2 regions of the Streptomyces sp. AC602_WCS936 genome follow, and region 1 is predicted to be linked to the other one. Evidence: riboswitches for the same ligand, from Rfam matches in the RefSeq annotation. Region 1 holds a riboswitch; the other holds the start of a gene.

The links. A riboswitch is a leader RNA that binds a small molecule or an ion and turns the genes downstream of it on or off. The one in region 1 is predicted to bind glycine.
Region 2: linked by a shared signal. The riboswitch ahead of gcvT (glycine cleavage system aminomethyltransferase GcvT) and the one ahead of gcvP (aminomethyl-transferring glycine dehydrogenase) in region 1 are both predicted to bind glycine.

What each region holds. Positions count from the first base shown of each region.
Region 1 covers NZ_JAGMUF010000054.1:516,260-522,120, forward strand. Annotated here, with positions in the region: gene gcvP (aminomethyl-transferring glycine dehydrogenase) at 1-2,660, opposite strand, end outside; glycine riboswitch at 2,838-2,933, opposite strand; gene KUM03_RS19805 (PRC-barrel domain-containing protein) at 3,083-3,460, shown strand; partial or broken gene KUM03_RS19810 (DNA polymerase IV) at 3,936-5,306, opposite strand; gene KUM03_RS19815 (MerR family transcriptional regulator) at 5,361-5,861, opposite strand, start outside.
Region 2 covers NZ_JAGMUF010000021.1:193,563-199,423, reverse strand. Annotated here, with positions in the region: gene KUM03_RS10890 (L-serine ammonia-lyase) at 1-151, opposite strand, end outside; gene glyA (serine hydroxymethyltransferase) at 254-1,531, opposite strand; gene gcvH (glycine cleavage system protein GcvH) at 1,547-1,924, opposite strand; gene gcvT (glycine cleavage system aminomethyltransferase GcvT) at 2,035-3,153, opposite strand; glycine riboswitch at 3,314-3,407, opposite strand; gene KUM03_RS10870 (AAA family ATPase) at 3,588-4,256, shown strand; gene KUM03_RS10865 (enhanced serine sensitivity protein SseB) at 4,336-5,103, shown strand; gene KUM03_RS10860 (enhanced serine sensitivity protein SseB C-terminal domain-containing protein) at 5,271-5,861, shown strand, end outside.

The DNA.
Region 1 (5,861 bases):
CCGACCTTCTCGATCTCCGCGCGGATGGCGATCATCGCCTCGCAGAAACGGTCCAGCTCGGCCAGGTCCTCGGACTCGGTCGGCTCGATCATCAGCGTGCCGGCCACCGGGAACGACATGGTCGGCGCGTGGAAGCCGTAGTCGATCAGCCGCTTGGCGACGTCGTCGACGCTCACGCCGGTCGCCTTGGTCAGCGGGCGCAGGTCGATGATGCACTCGTGCGCGACCAGCCCGCCGGGGCCGTTGTAGAGCACCGGGAAGTGCGGCTCCAGGCGCTTGGCGATGTAGTTGGCGGACAGCACGGCCACCTGCGTGGCGCGCTTGAGCCCCTCGCCGCCCATCAGCCGGACGTACGACCACGAGATCGGCAGGATGCCGGCCGAGCCCCACGGCGCCGCCGAGATCGGACCGACACCGGTCTGCGGGCCGGCCGCGGGCTGCAACGGGTGGTTGGGCAGGTACGGCGCCAGGTGCGACCGTACGGCCACGGGGCCGACGCCGGGACCGCCGCCGCCGTGCGGGATGCAGAACGTCTTGTGCAGGTTCAGGTGCGAGACGTCGCCGCCGAAGTGGCCCGGCTTGGCGAGGCCCACCAGGGCGTTGAGGTTGGCGCCGTCCACGTAGACCTGGCCGCCGGCGTCGTGCACCTGGGCGCAGATGTCGGCGACGTGCTCCTCGAAGACGCCGTGCGTGGAGGGGTACGTGATCATCAGCACGGACAGCTCGTCGCGGTGCTTCTCGATCTTGGCGCGCAGGTCCTCGACGTCGATCTCGCCGTCCTCGGCGGTCTTGACGACGACGACCTTCATGCCGGCCATCACGGCGCTCGCGGCGTTGGTGCCGTGCGCGGAAGACGGGATGAGGCAGACGGTGCGCTGGTCGTCGCCGTTGGCGCGGTGGTAGGCGCGTACGGCGAGCAGGCCGGCGAACTCGCCCTGCGACCCGGCGTTGGGCTGGAGCGAGACCTTGTCGTACCCGGTGACCTCGGCGAGCCGCTCCTCCAGCTCACGGATGAGGGTCAGGTAGCCCTGCGCCTGCTCGGCGGGCGCGAAGGGGTGCAGCGCGCCGAACTCGGACCAGGTGACCGGCTCCATCTCGGTGGTCGCGTTGAGCTTCATCGTGCAGGAGCCCAGCGGGATCATGCCGCGGTCCAGCGCGTAGTCGCGGTCGGCGAGGCGGCGCAGGTAGCGGAGCATCGCCGTCTCGGAGCGGTGCTGGTGGAAGACCGGGTGGGTGAGGAAGTCGTCGGTGCGCAGCAGCGCCTCGGGCAGCGTCTCCTCGGTGTCCGCGTCCAGCGCCTCGATGTCGCCCTCGACGCCGAAGGCGTTCCACACGCCGCCGACCTGCGCGCGGGTGGTGGTCTCGTCGCAGGCGAAGGACACGTGGTCGGCGTCGACGAGGCGCAGGTTGATGCCGTTCTCACGGGCGGCGTGGACGATCGCGTCGGCCCGGCCCGGCACCCGCGCGGTCACCGTGTCGAAGTAGGCGCCGTGCACGATCTCGATGCCGCCGGAGGCGAGGCCCGCGGCGGTGATCGAGGCGTAGCGGTGGGTGCGGCGCGCGATGGCCCGCAGCCCCTCGGGACCGTGGTAGACGGCGTACATGCCGGCCATGACGGCGAGCAGCACCTGCGCGGTGCAGATGTTGCTGGTGGCCTTCTCGCGGCGGATGTGCTGCTCGCGGGTCTGCAGGGCGAGGCGGTAGGCCTTGTTGCCGTCGGCGTCCACGGAGACGCCGACGAGGCGGCCGGGCAGGCTGCGGGCGAACTTCTCGTGCACCGCCATGTAGCCGGCGTGCGGCCCGCCGAAGCCCATCGGCACACCGAAGCGCTGCGTCGTACCGACGGCGATGTCCGCGCCCAGCTCGCCGGGCGAGGTGAGCAGCGTGAGGGCGAGCAGGTCGGCGGCGACGGTGACGAGGGCGCCGAGCTCGTGTGCCCGGTCGACGAGCGGCTTGATGTCGCGTACGGCACCGGAGGCGCCCGGGTACTGGATCAGGACGCCGTTGATCTCGCGCTCGGCGACCTCGGCGGGGATGCCCTCGCTCAGGTCGGCGACGACGACCTCGACGCCGGTCGGCTCGGCACGGGTCTGGATGACGGCGATGGTCTGCGGCAGGGCGTCCGCGTCGACCAGGAACAGGCCCTTCTTGTTCTTGCCCATGCGCCGGGACAGGGCCATCGCCTCGGCGGCGGCGGTGCCCTCGTCCAGCAGCGAGGCGCCGGAGGTGGGCAGGCCGGTGAGCTCGGCGACCACCGTCTGGAAGTTCAGCAGGGCCTCCAGGCGGCCCTGGGAGATCTCCGGCTGGTACGGCGTGTACGCGGTGTACCAGGCGGGGTTCTCCATGACGTTGCGCAGGATCACCGGCGGGGTGAAGGTGCCGTAGTAACCGAGGCCGATCATGGAGTCGAGGACCTGGTTGCGGTCGGCCAGCGAGCGCAGCTCGGCCAGCACCTCGGCCTCGGAGCGGGCGCCCGGCAGGTCCAGCGTGTCGGCGTTCTTGATCACATCCGGCACCGCGGCGGCCGTCAGCTCGTCGAGCGAACCGTAACCGACCTGCGCGAGCATCTTGGCCCGGGCCTCGTGGTCGGGGCCGATGTGGCGCTGCTCGAACGGCAGTGCCTGTTCGAGTTCGGTGAGCGGGGTGCGATGGGCGGTCATTGCGGAGGCCTCCTGGTCTGACGACCTTCGAGGGGCACCACGGCGCGGGTACCCGGACGGCCTCCCCCTCTGTCATCTCGACCTGAGAGCTTCACCGGGCGGACCCGAGGGCCCTCCCGGCTTTCACCGTCGGTGAGAGCGGAAGCCGTCGACACCCGCTCTGCTTTCCAGAGTGACCTCGTCCGTGCGGTACGTGAGCCTGAGAGATTCCGGGGAGGATTTGCTCCTTCGGCGCCTCCGGTGATGTCCGGAGGACTCTCCCGCACGGGGTCAGCAGCCGCTGTCAGGGTACCAGCGAGGCCGCCGCACGGACCTTCGAGTGGCCGACCGCCCTTATGTGCTCTTTCGTTAGTACTACGGATGATTTCGGCGGCTGGCGGGTCGGCTGGTGCACGACCCCAGTACGATCATGTGGAGGGCCCGTGCGTACCGAGATAGACCCGCGCAACCTGATCGGCCGCAAGGCGTTCGACCGCAACGGCACCCGGATCGGCACCGTCGACGAGGTCTACCTCGACGACGCCACCGGCGTCCCGGAGTGGGCGGCCATACGCACCGGGCTGTTCAGCAGGGACGCCTTCGTGCCCCTGGAGCCGAGCGAGCTGGTGGACGGGACACTGCGCGTGCCCTTCGACCGCGCTCTGATCAAGGAGGCGCCCGACTTCGGCGTCGGCCGCCACCTCTCTCCGGAGCAGGAACTGCAGCTCTACCACCACTACGGCCTCGACGTCGCCGCCCCTCCCCCGCCGCCCGACCACGACTTCGGCAAGCTGGCCGGCCAGGACAAGGAGGACGCCTGACGGTCCGGTCCGTACCGCCGCCCCGCGGCACCCACCGTCAGCCGGAGGCCGGCCGCACGGGACCCACCGGCCCGCCCCCGGCGTCGGGGCCCGGGCAGGACTCCGCGCCGGGGCCCGGGACGGTCACCACGTCAGGGCCCGGGAGGGCCCCCACGTCAGGACCCGGAGCCGTCACCGCGCCCGAACCCGGAGCCGTCACCGCGCCCGAACCCGGACACACCTCCGCACCGGAACCCGGGGCAGTTCCCGCGTCAGGACCCGGACAGGCCCCAACGTCAGGACTCGGGGCGGTCCCGGCGCCGGAACCCGGAGAGACGTCCGCGCCGGGCCCCGGGGCAGTCTCCGCGTCGGCGCCCGGACCGGCCCCCACATCAGAGCGCGGGTCGGTCCCGGCGTTGGAACCCGGGTACGTTCCCGTGTCGGGACTCGGGCCGATCTCCGCTTCGGAATCCGGGGCTGTTTCCGCACCGGTTTCCATGGGCCCCGTCCCGGCCGTCCCGGGTCTTCGCGCGACCGGCGCGACCAGCGGCAGCGGGTCCGCCGGTGTCAGATCCGGGTCGTCCACCGGGAAGGTCCGCACCCGGCCGGTCCCCGAGTACGGCGTCTCGAAGCGCACCGTGACCCGGCCCAGACCGCTGCCCTGCACCCAGCCGTGCCCGTACTCCGTGTGCCGCACGTCGTGCCCCGCCGGCCACCGGCGCTCACCGGGCGCCGGACGGTGCTCCTCGGCCGGCTCGGCCTCGGGCTCCTCGGCGAGTTCCTCGGCCGGGTCTCCCGCCGCCTGCGCGAAGAGGTCCTCCTGGGTGTAGTCGGCGAGGCCACTGACGCCGACCCCGAGCAGCCGTACGCCGCCGGTGGTGTCCACCAGGTCCAGCAGCCGGGCCGCCGCCTCCCGCACCACCGCGGGGTCGTCCGTCGGCCCGCGCAGGGTCTCCGAGCGGGTCAGCGTGGAGAAGTCGTACCTGCGCACCTTGAGGACGATGGTCCGGCCGGACAGTCCGGAGCCGCGCAGCCGGCGCACACACCGGTCCGCCAGCCGCCGCACTTCCATGCCGACCCGTGTCCGGTCGTGGATGTCGACGTCGTAGGTGTCCTCGACCGACACCGACTTGGTCTCCCGCTCGGCGACGACGGGCCGCTCGTCACGCGCCAGGGCCATCGCGTACAGGGCGTGCCCGTGCGCCTTGCCCAGCAGCCGTACGAGCTCGTCCTCGCCCGCCTCGGCGAGCTCGCCGACCGTGGTGATGCCGGCCCGCCGCAGGTGGTCGCCGGTGGCCGGTCCCACGCCGGGCAGCGTCCGCACGGACATCGGCTCCAGCATGGCCCGCTCCGTACCCGGCGGGATCAGGACCAGCCCGTCGGGTTTGGCCTCCTCCGAGGCGATCTTGGCGAGCATCTTGGAGGCCGCCAGCCCCACCGACCCCGTGAGTCCGGTGACGGTGCGGATGTCCGCACGGAGCCTCGCCCCCGCCAGCCGCGCGGAGTCCGCGTCCCAGGCCGCGCCCCCCGCCTCCAGGTCGACGAACGCCTCGTCCAGGCTCAGCGGCTCCACCAGCGGCGACAGCGCCCGCAGGAGCCGCATCACCTGCTCGCTGATCGTCCGGTACAGCTCGAAGCGCGGGACGAGGTACGCGGCGTTGGGAGCCAGGCGCCGGGCCTGCCCCATGGGCATCGCCGAGTGGACGCCGAAGACCCGCGCCTCGTACGACGCGGTGGCCACCACTCCGCGCGGTCCCAGGCCTCCCACGACCACGGCCTTCCCGCGCAGACTCGGTTTGGACGCCTGCTCCACCGAGGCGAAGAAGGCATCCATGTCGAGATGCAGGATCGTGGGCGCGGCTCTCACATGTCCGATGGTGCCTCACACCACTGACAATGCCCCGTCGGCGTGCGGCAGTGCTCAGACGGCCCGGTTGCGCCGCCGCGCCAGCTCGTCGGCGGGATTGTGTCCGACCAGGGTCTCGCCCGTGTCGATCCGCTCGCCGTGCAACTGGGAGAGCGCGCTCTCCACGTCCCGCCAGACCACGCCGACGGCGATGCCGAAGACGCCCTGGCCGCCCTGGAGCAGGGCGTGCACCTCGTCGGGCGAGGTGCACTCGTGGACCGTGGCGCCGTCACTCATCAGCGTCATCCGCTCCAGGTCACGGAAGCCGCGCTCCCTGAGGTGCTGGACGGCGGTACGGATGTTCTGCAGAGAGACGCCGGTGTCGAGGAAGCGCTTGACGATCTTCAGTACGACCACGTCGCGGAAGCTGTACAGGCGCTGCGTCCCGGAGTCGTGCGCCGGTCTCACGCTGGGCTCGACGAGGCCGGTGCGGGCCCAGTAGTCGAGCTGCCGGTAGGTGATACCGGCGGCCGCGCAGGCCGTCGGACCGCGGTAGCCGATCTGCTCGGACGCCAT
Region 2 (5,861 bases), on a different contig from region 1:
ACAGCTCGGCGCGGACCGAGGCGACGGAGCCCAGCAGCTCCTCGCCCCGCAGGCGGCGGGCGAACATGCGGGCCGCGCGCATCGGGCCGACCGTGTGGGAGCTCGACGGGCCGATGCCGATCGAGAACAGGTCGAAGACCGAGATGGCCACGGGGGACTCCTCAGAACGGGGGTGGTGCAGAGGTGGTGCTTCGGGGGACGGGGTGCCGTGCCCGCTCGTGACGGGCACGGCACCCCCGTGCACACGCGGTGTCTACTTGTTCAGACCCGGGTACAGCGGGTGCTTGTCGGCCAGGGCCTTCACCCGGGCCTTGAGGGCTTCGGCGTCGGCCGCCCCGAAGGGAGAGGGTGCCTTCAGCGCCTCGGCGATCACGTCCGCGACCTCGGCGAAGTCCTCGGCCGTGAAGCCGCGGGTCGCCAGGGCCGGCGTACCGATGCGCAGACCGGAGGTCACCATCGGCGGACGCGGGTCGTTCGGGACGGCATTGCGGTTGACCGTGATGCCGACCTCGTGGAGACGGTCCTCGGCCTGCTGTCCGTCCAGCTCGGAGTCGCGCAGGTCGACCAGGACCAGGTGGACGTCCGTGCCGCCGGTCAGGACGGAGACGCCCGCCGCCTTCGCGTCGTCCCGCACCAGGCGCTCGGCGAGGATGCGGGCACCCTCCAGCGTACGGCCCTGGCGCTCCTTGAAGTCCTCGCTCGCGGCGACCTTGAAGGCGACGGCCTTCGCGGCGACCACGTGCTCCAGCGGGCCACCCTGCTGACCGGGGAAGACGGCGGAGTTGATCTTCTTGGCCAGCTCGGCGGTGGAGAGAATCACACCGCCGCGCGGGCCGCCCAGCGTCTTGTGGGTGGTGGTGGTCACGACGTGGGCGTGCGGGACCGGGTTCGGGTGCAGGCCCGCCGCGACCAGACCGGCGAAGTGCGCCATGTCGACCATCAGGTACGCGCCGACCTCGTCCGCGACCTTGCGGAACGCGGCGAAGTCCAGCTGACGCGGGTACGCCGACCAACCGGCCACGATCAGCTTCGGCTGGGTCTCCTTGGCGAGGCGCTCCACCTCGGCCATGTCGACCTGGCCGTCGTCGCCGACGTGGTACGGGACGACGTTGTAGAGCTTGCCGGAGAAGTTGATCTTCATGCCGTGGGTCAGGTGCCCGCCGTGGGCGAGGTTCAGACCCATGATCGTGTCGCCCGGCTTGAGCAGCGCGAACATCGCCGCCGCGTTGGCCTGGGCGCCCGAGTGCGGCTGCACGTTGGCGTGCTCGGCGCCGAAGAGCGCCTTGACCCGGTCGATGGCGATCTGCTCGACCACGTCGACGTGCTCGCAGCCGCCGTAGTAGCGGCGGCCCGGGTAGCCCTCGGCGTACTTGTTGGTGAGGACCGAGCCCTGGGCCTCCATGACCGCGACCGGAGCGAAGTTCTCCGAGGCGATCATCTCCAGGGTGGACTGCTGGCGGTCCAGCTCGGCGTCGACGGCGGCGGCGACGTCGGGGTCGAGCTCGTGCAGGGGTGTGTTCAGAAGCGACATGCGGTCCGTGTCTCCTCAGCCGGCGGTGAAGGCGGTGTACTCGTCGGCCGAGAGCAGGTCGGCCGGCTCGTCCGTGATCCGCACCTTGAACAGCCAGCCGCCCTCGAAGGGCGCGGAGTTCACCAGCGACGGGTCGTTGACGACGTCCTCGTTGACCTCGGTGATCTCACCGGAGACGGGGGAGTACAGGTCGGAGACCGACTTGGTGGACTCCAGTTCGCCGCAGGTCTCGCCCGCGGTCACCGAGTCGCCGACCTCGGGGAGCTGGACGAAGACCACGTCACCGAGCGCGTTGGCCGCGTGCTCCGTGATGCCGACCGTCGAAGCGCCGTCCTCGGCGCCCGACAGCCACTCGTGCTCCTTGCTGTAACGCAGCTGCTGGGGGTTGCTCATGGCCTGAATTCTCCTGTACGCGGGGGAGTGCTGATGAAGGGGGGACTGCGGAAACCGCTGGTGATCAGCGAGAACGCGCGCGGGACGGCGAAGGTCCCGCCGCCCAGTGTCTACTTCTGGCGCTTGTAGAACGGCAGCGCCACGACCTCGTACGGCTCGTGGCTGCCCCGGATGTCCACGCCGACACCCTCGGTGCCCGGCGCCGCGTGCGCGGGGTCGACGTACGCCATGGCGATCGGCTTGCCCAGCGTCGGGGACGGCGCGCCGGACGTCACCTCGCCGACCACCTCGCCGCCGGCGACGACCTGGTAACCGGCGCGCGGGACCCGGCGGCCCTCGGCGACCAGGCCGACCAGGACGCGGGGAGGCTCCGAAGCGGCGCGCTCGGCGGCCTCGGTCAGCGCGGCGCGCCCCACGAAGTCGCCCTCCTTCTCGAACTTCACCACCCGGCCGAGCCCGGCGTCGAAGGGCGTCAGGGCGGTCGTCAGCTCGTGCCCGTACAGCGGCATGCCCGCCTCCAGGCGGAGCGTGTCCCGGCAGGACAGGCCGCACGGGGCCAGCCCGGCGCCCTCGCCCGCCTTGGTCAGCGCCTGCCACAGCTCGACGGCGTGCTCGGGCTTCACGAACAGCTCGAAGCCGTCCTCGCCGGTGTAGCCGGTGCGCGCGATGAGCGCAGGGACGCCCGCGACGGTGCCGGGAAGGCCGGCGTAGTACTTCAGACCGTCCAGGTCGGCGTCGGTGAGGCTCTTCACGATGGCCGGGGACTGAGGGCCCTGTACGGCCAGCAGCGCGTACGCGTCCCGGTCGTCGCGCACCTCGGCGTCGAAGCCGGCGGCCCGCTCGGTCAGCGCGTCCAGCACCACCTGGGCGTTGGAGGCGTTGGCGACCACCATGTACTCGGTGTCGTCGAGCCGGTAGACGATCAGGTCGTCCAGGATGCCGCCGTCCTCGCGGCAGATCATCGTGTAGCGGGCACGGCCCGGCTTCACGCTGCCGATGTTGCCGACCAGCGCGAAGTTCAGCAGATCGGCGGCCTGGGGGCCGGTGACCGTGATCTCGCCCATGTGCGAGAGGTCGAAGAGCCCGGCCCGGGTGCGCACCGCGACGTGCTCGTCGCGCTCGGAGCCGTAGCGCAGGGGCATGTCCCAGCCGGCGAAGTCGGTCATCGTCGCGCCCAGCGCGCGATGCGTGGCATCGAGCGCGGTACGGCGGAGTTCTGTGCTGCTCATCGGTCGGTCGTCTCCCAGGACAGGACGGCACGGGCGAGGTCGTTCCTCCCCATCTGTCATCGGAACCTGAGAGGTTCGCCACGACCACCGGAGTACGGCGATCAGGGCTTGCACCTTGGGTGGGGCCGCCGTCTCAGGGCGGCCCGCTTTTCAGATGTGCCTCGCCCGCGCGGTAACGGTGCCTGAGAGATTCAAGGGAGGGACTTGCTCCTTCGGCGCCCCGGCGCGGCCGGGGACTCTCCCGCGCGGATTCAAACGGCCGGTATGCAGTTGGCGCCGCCATCATTGCACGCCGCCCACGTCCGTGGGCAGACCGATATCTGTAACCGGCCTGTGGCAGTAAGCGCACGAAAACGCGAGACCTGCGCATTACCTTCTCTTTACACTCGACGGGGACGGTAACTCGTGAACCGCCCCAGGGGAGGACGATCACGGTGAACAGGACCACGGCGTACGCCACGACCTCGGGTCTCGCGCTGCCCAAGCAGCCCGTCGCCCCGGCACCTCAGGCGTGCGCCGAACTGCCCGCACCCGTCGTCCGCGACCTGAGGGACCGCGGCGGCCGCAGCCCGCACGCCCTGCTCTTCGGACCCCGGGACCTGGTGGTGATCACCGGCCTGCCCGGCAGCGGCAAGTCCACGCTGATGGAGCGCACCGTGCGCGGCCGGCGCATCGACTCCCAGGACACCCGTGACCGCTGGGACCGCCGCATGCCGCGCTTCCTGCCGTACGCCCTCTACCGCCCCCTCGTCCGCCTCGCCCACTACGCCGGACTGCGCGAGGCGCTGCGCTCCGGTGAGGGTGTCGTCGTGCACGACTGCGGCACGCAGTCCTGGGTGCGCGCCTGGCTGGCCCGCGAGGCCCGCCGCCGCGAGGGCACCCTGCACCTGCTGCTCCTCGACGTCGACGCCGACGACGCGCTGGCCGGCCAGCGGGAGCGAGGCCGGGGCGTGTCCCGGTACGCCTTCCTGCGGCACCGCACGGCCAACACCCGCCTGCTGCGCGCGGTGACCGAGGGCACCCTGCCCGCGGGCTGCACCTCGGCCGTCCTCCTGGACCGTGCCGCGGCCGACACGCTCCACCGGATCGCGTTCACCGGGTGACGCACCGTAGGGCCGCACACCCGAACGGGTTAGCCTTTTCAGCCACAGCAGCGGTACCAGGCAGGCGGTAGGCGGACAGATGGACTTCCCGGCACAGGCGCACCCCCACCCGCACGGCGGATGGCCCGGCAACGAGCTGGAGGAGGTGCTGTCCGCCTCCCTCGGCGTCCCGTCGGCCGGCGGCCGGATCGTGGAGGTGCTCGGCCGCAGCTTCCTGTGGATACCCCTGCCGAACGGCGGCGGCCCGCACAGCGGCCCCCTCGACCTGCCCTCGCTGGAGATCGACGGCCAGGCCTACGTCCCGGTGTTCAGCTCCGAGGAGCAGCTCCGCCAGGTCGCCGGCGCGCAGATGGGGTACACCGTCGCCCCGGCCGTGGAGTTCGCCCGGGGCCTGCCCCCGCAGGTCGGCATCGCCGTCAACCCGGACGGCGTGGTCGGCATCCCGCTGCCGCCGCCCGCCGTGGCCGAGCTGTGCCGAGCCGGCCGCACCCCGCTGGACGGGCCCGCGTCCGGCGGCCGGGTCCGCCTCTTCGAACCGGACTGGCAGGACGACCCGGTGGACTTCCTGGCCGCCGCCTCCGCCGAGTTCGCCGCGACCGGCGTCGTCCGCACCGCCCGCCGCTGCATGGCCGCCATCGAGACCGCCGACCCGGTGGTCTTCGTAGGCGTCGAACTCACCCACTGGGAGGACGACGCCCGCACCCTCCCCCTGGACGCCCTCGGCCGAGCCCTCACCAAGGCCCCCCTGAAGACCCAGGTCAACCTGGTCCTCCTGGAGGCGGCCCAGGACCCGGTCTGCGACTGGCTGCGAACGAACGTCCACCCCTTCTACGACCGGGACTTGTAATCGCCGGGTAGGGAATCGCACCCAAGGGGCGCGGGGAACTGCGCGCGCAACCACGACGAACCCGCACCCGCCAACGCACACCACCCCCCGAGCTCATAGGCGCCCCCCACCCCGCGGAGCCTTAAGCTGGGTTCACAACCGGGGAACTTCTCGAAGGGGCGATACACGTGAGCGCCAGCGGCACCACGACCGGACAGGTCGAGCACATGCTGCGCCAGGTGACCCCCGGGCGCTACGACGCTTACGAGGCCCTGCTCCGCGCGCTCGCCACCCCCACCTCCGGCCAGGTCTGGATGCTGCTCTGGCACGGCCAGGCCGGCTCCCCGGACGCCCAGTACGGGAACATGGAGGTCGACGGCTTCGGCTACGCGCCCTGCGTCACCTCCGCCCAGGAGCTGTCGGCCAGCGGCTGGAACCGGTCGTACGAGGTGGTCGACGGCCTGGAGGCGGCCCGCGCCCTCTACCCCGACCACTACGGCCTGTGGCTCAACCCGCACGCCCCCGGCGGCGGCGTCGGCATCCCCTGGCTGGATCTGCGCCGCATCGCCTCCGGCCTGGACCGCCAGCCCGCCGGCCCGCTGCGGCTGTCCGAACCGGCCATCGAGGTCCCGCAGTTCTACGCCCTGCTCGCGCAGAACGCCCACCGCACCCCCGCGGTCCGCGCGTTGCGCCGCGCCTGGGTGCAGCCGGCGCTCGGGGCGCCGTACCTCGCCATCGGTCTCGACGTGTACGACACCTCCCCGCCGGCCGTCGACGCG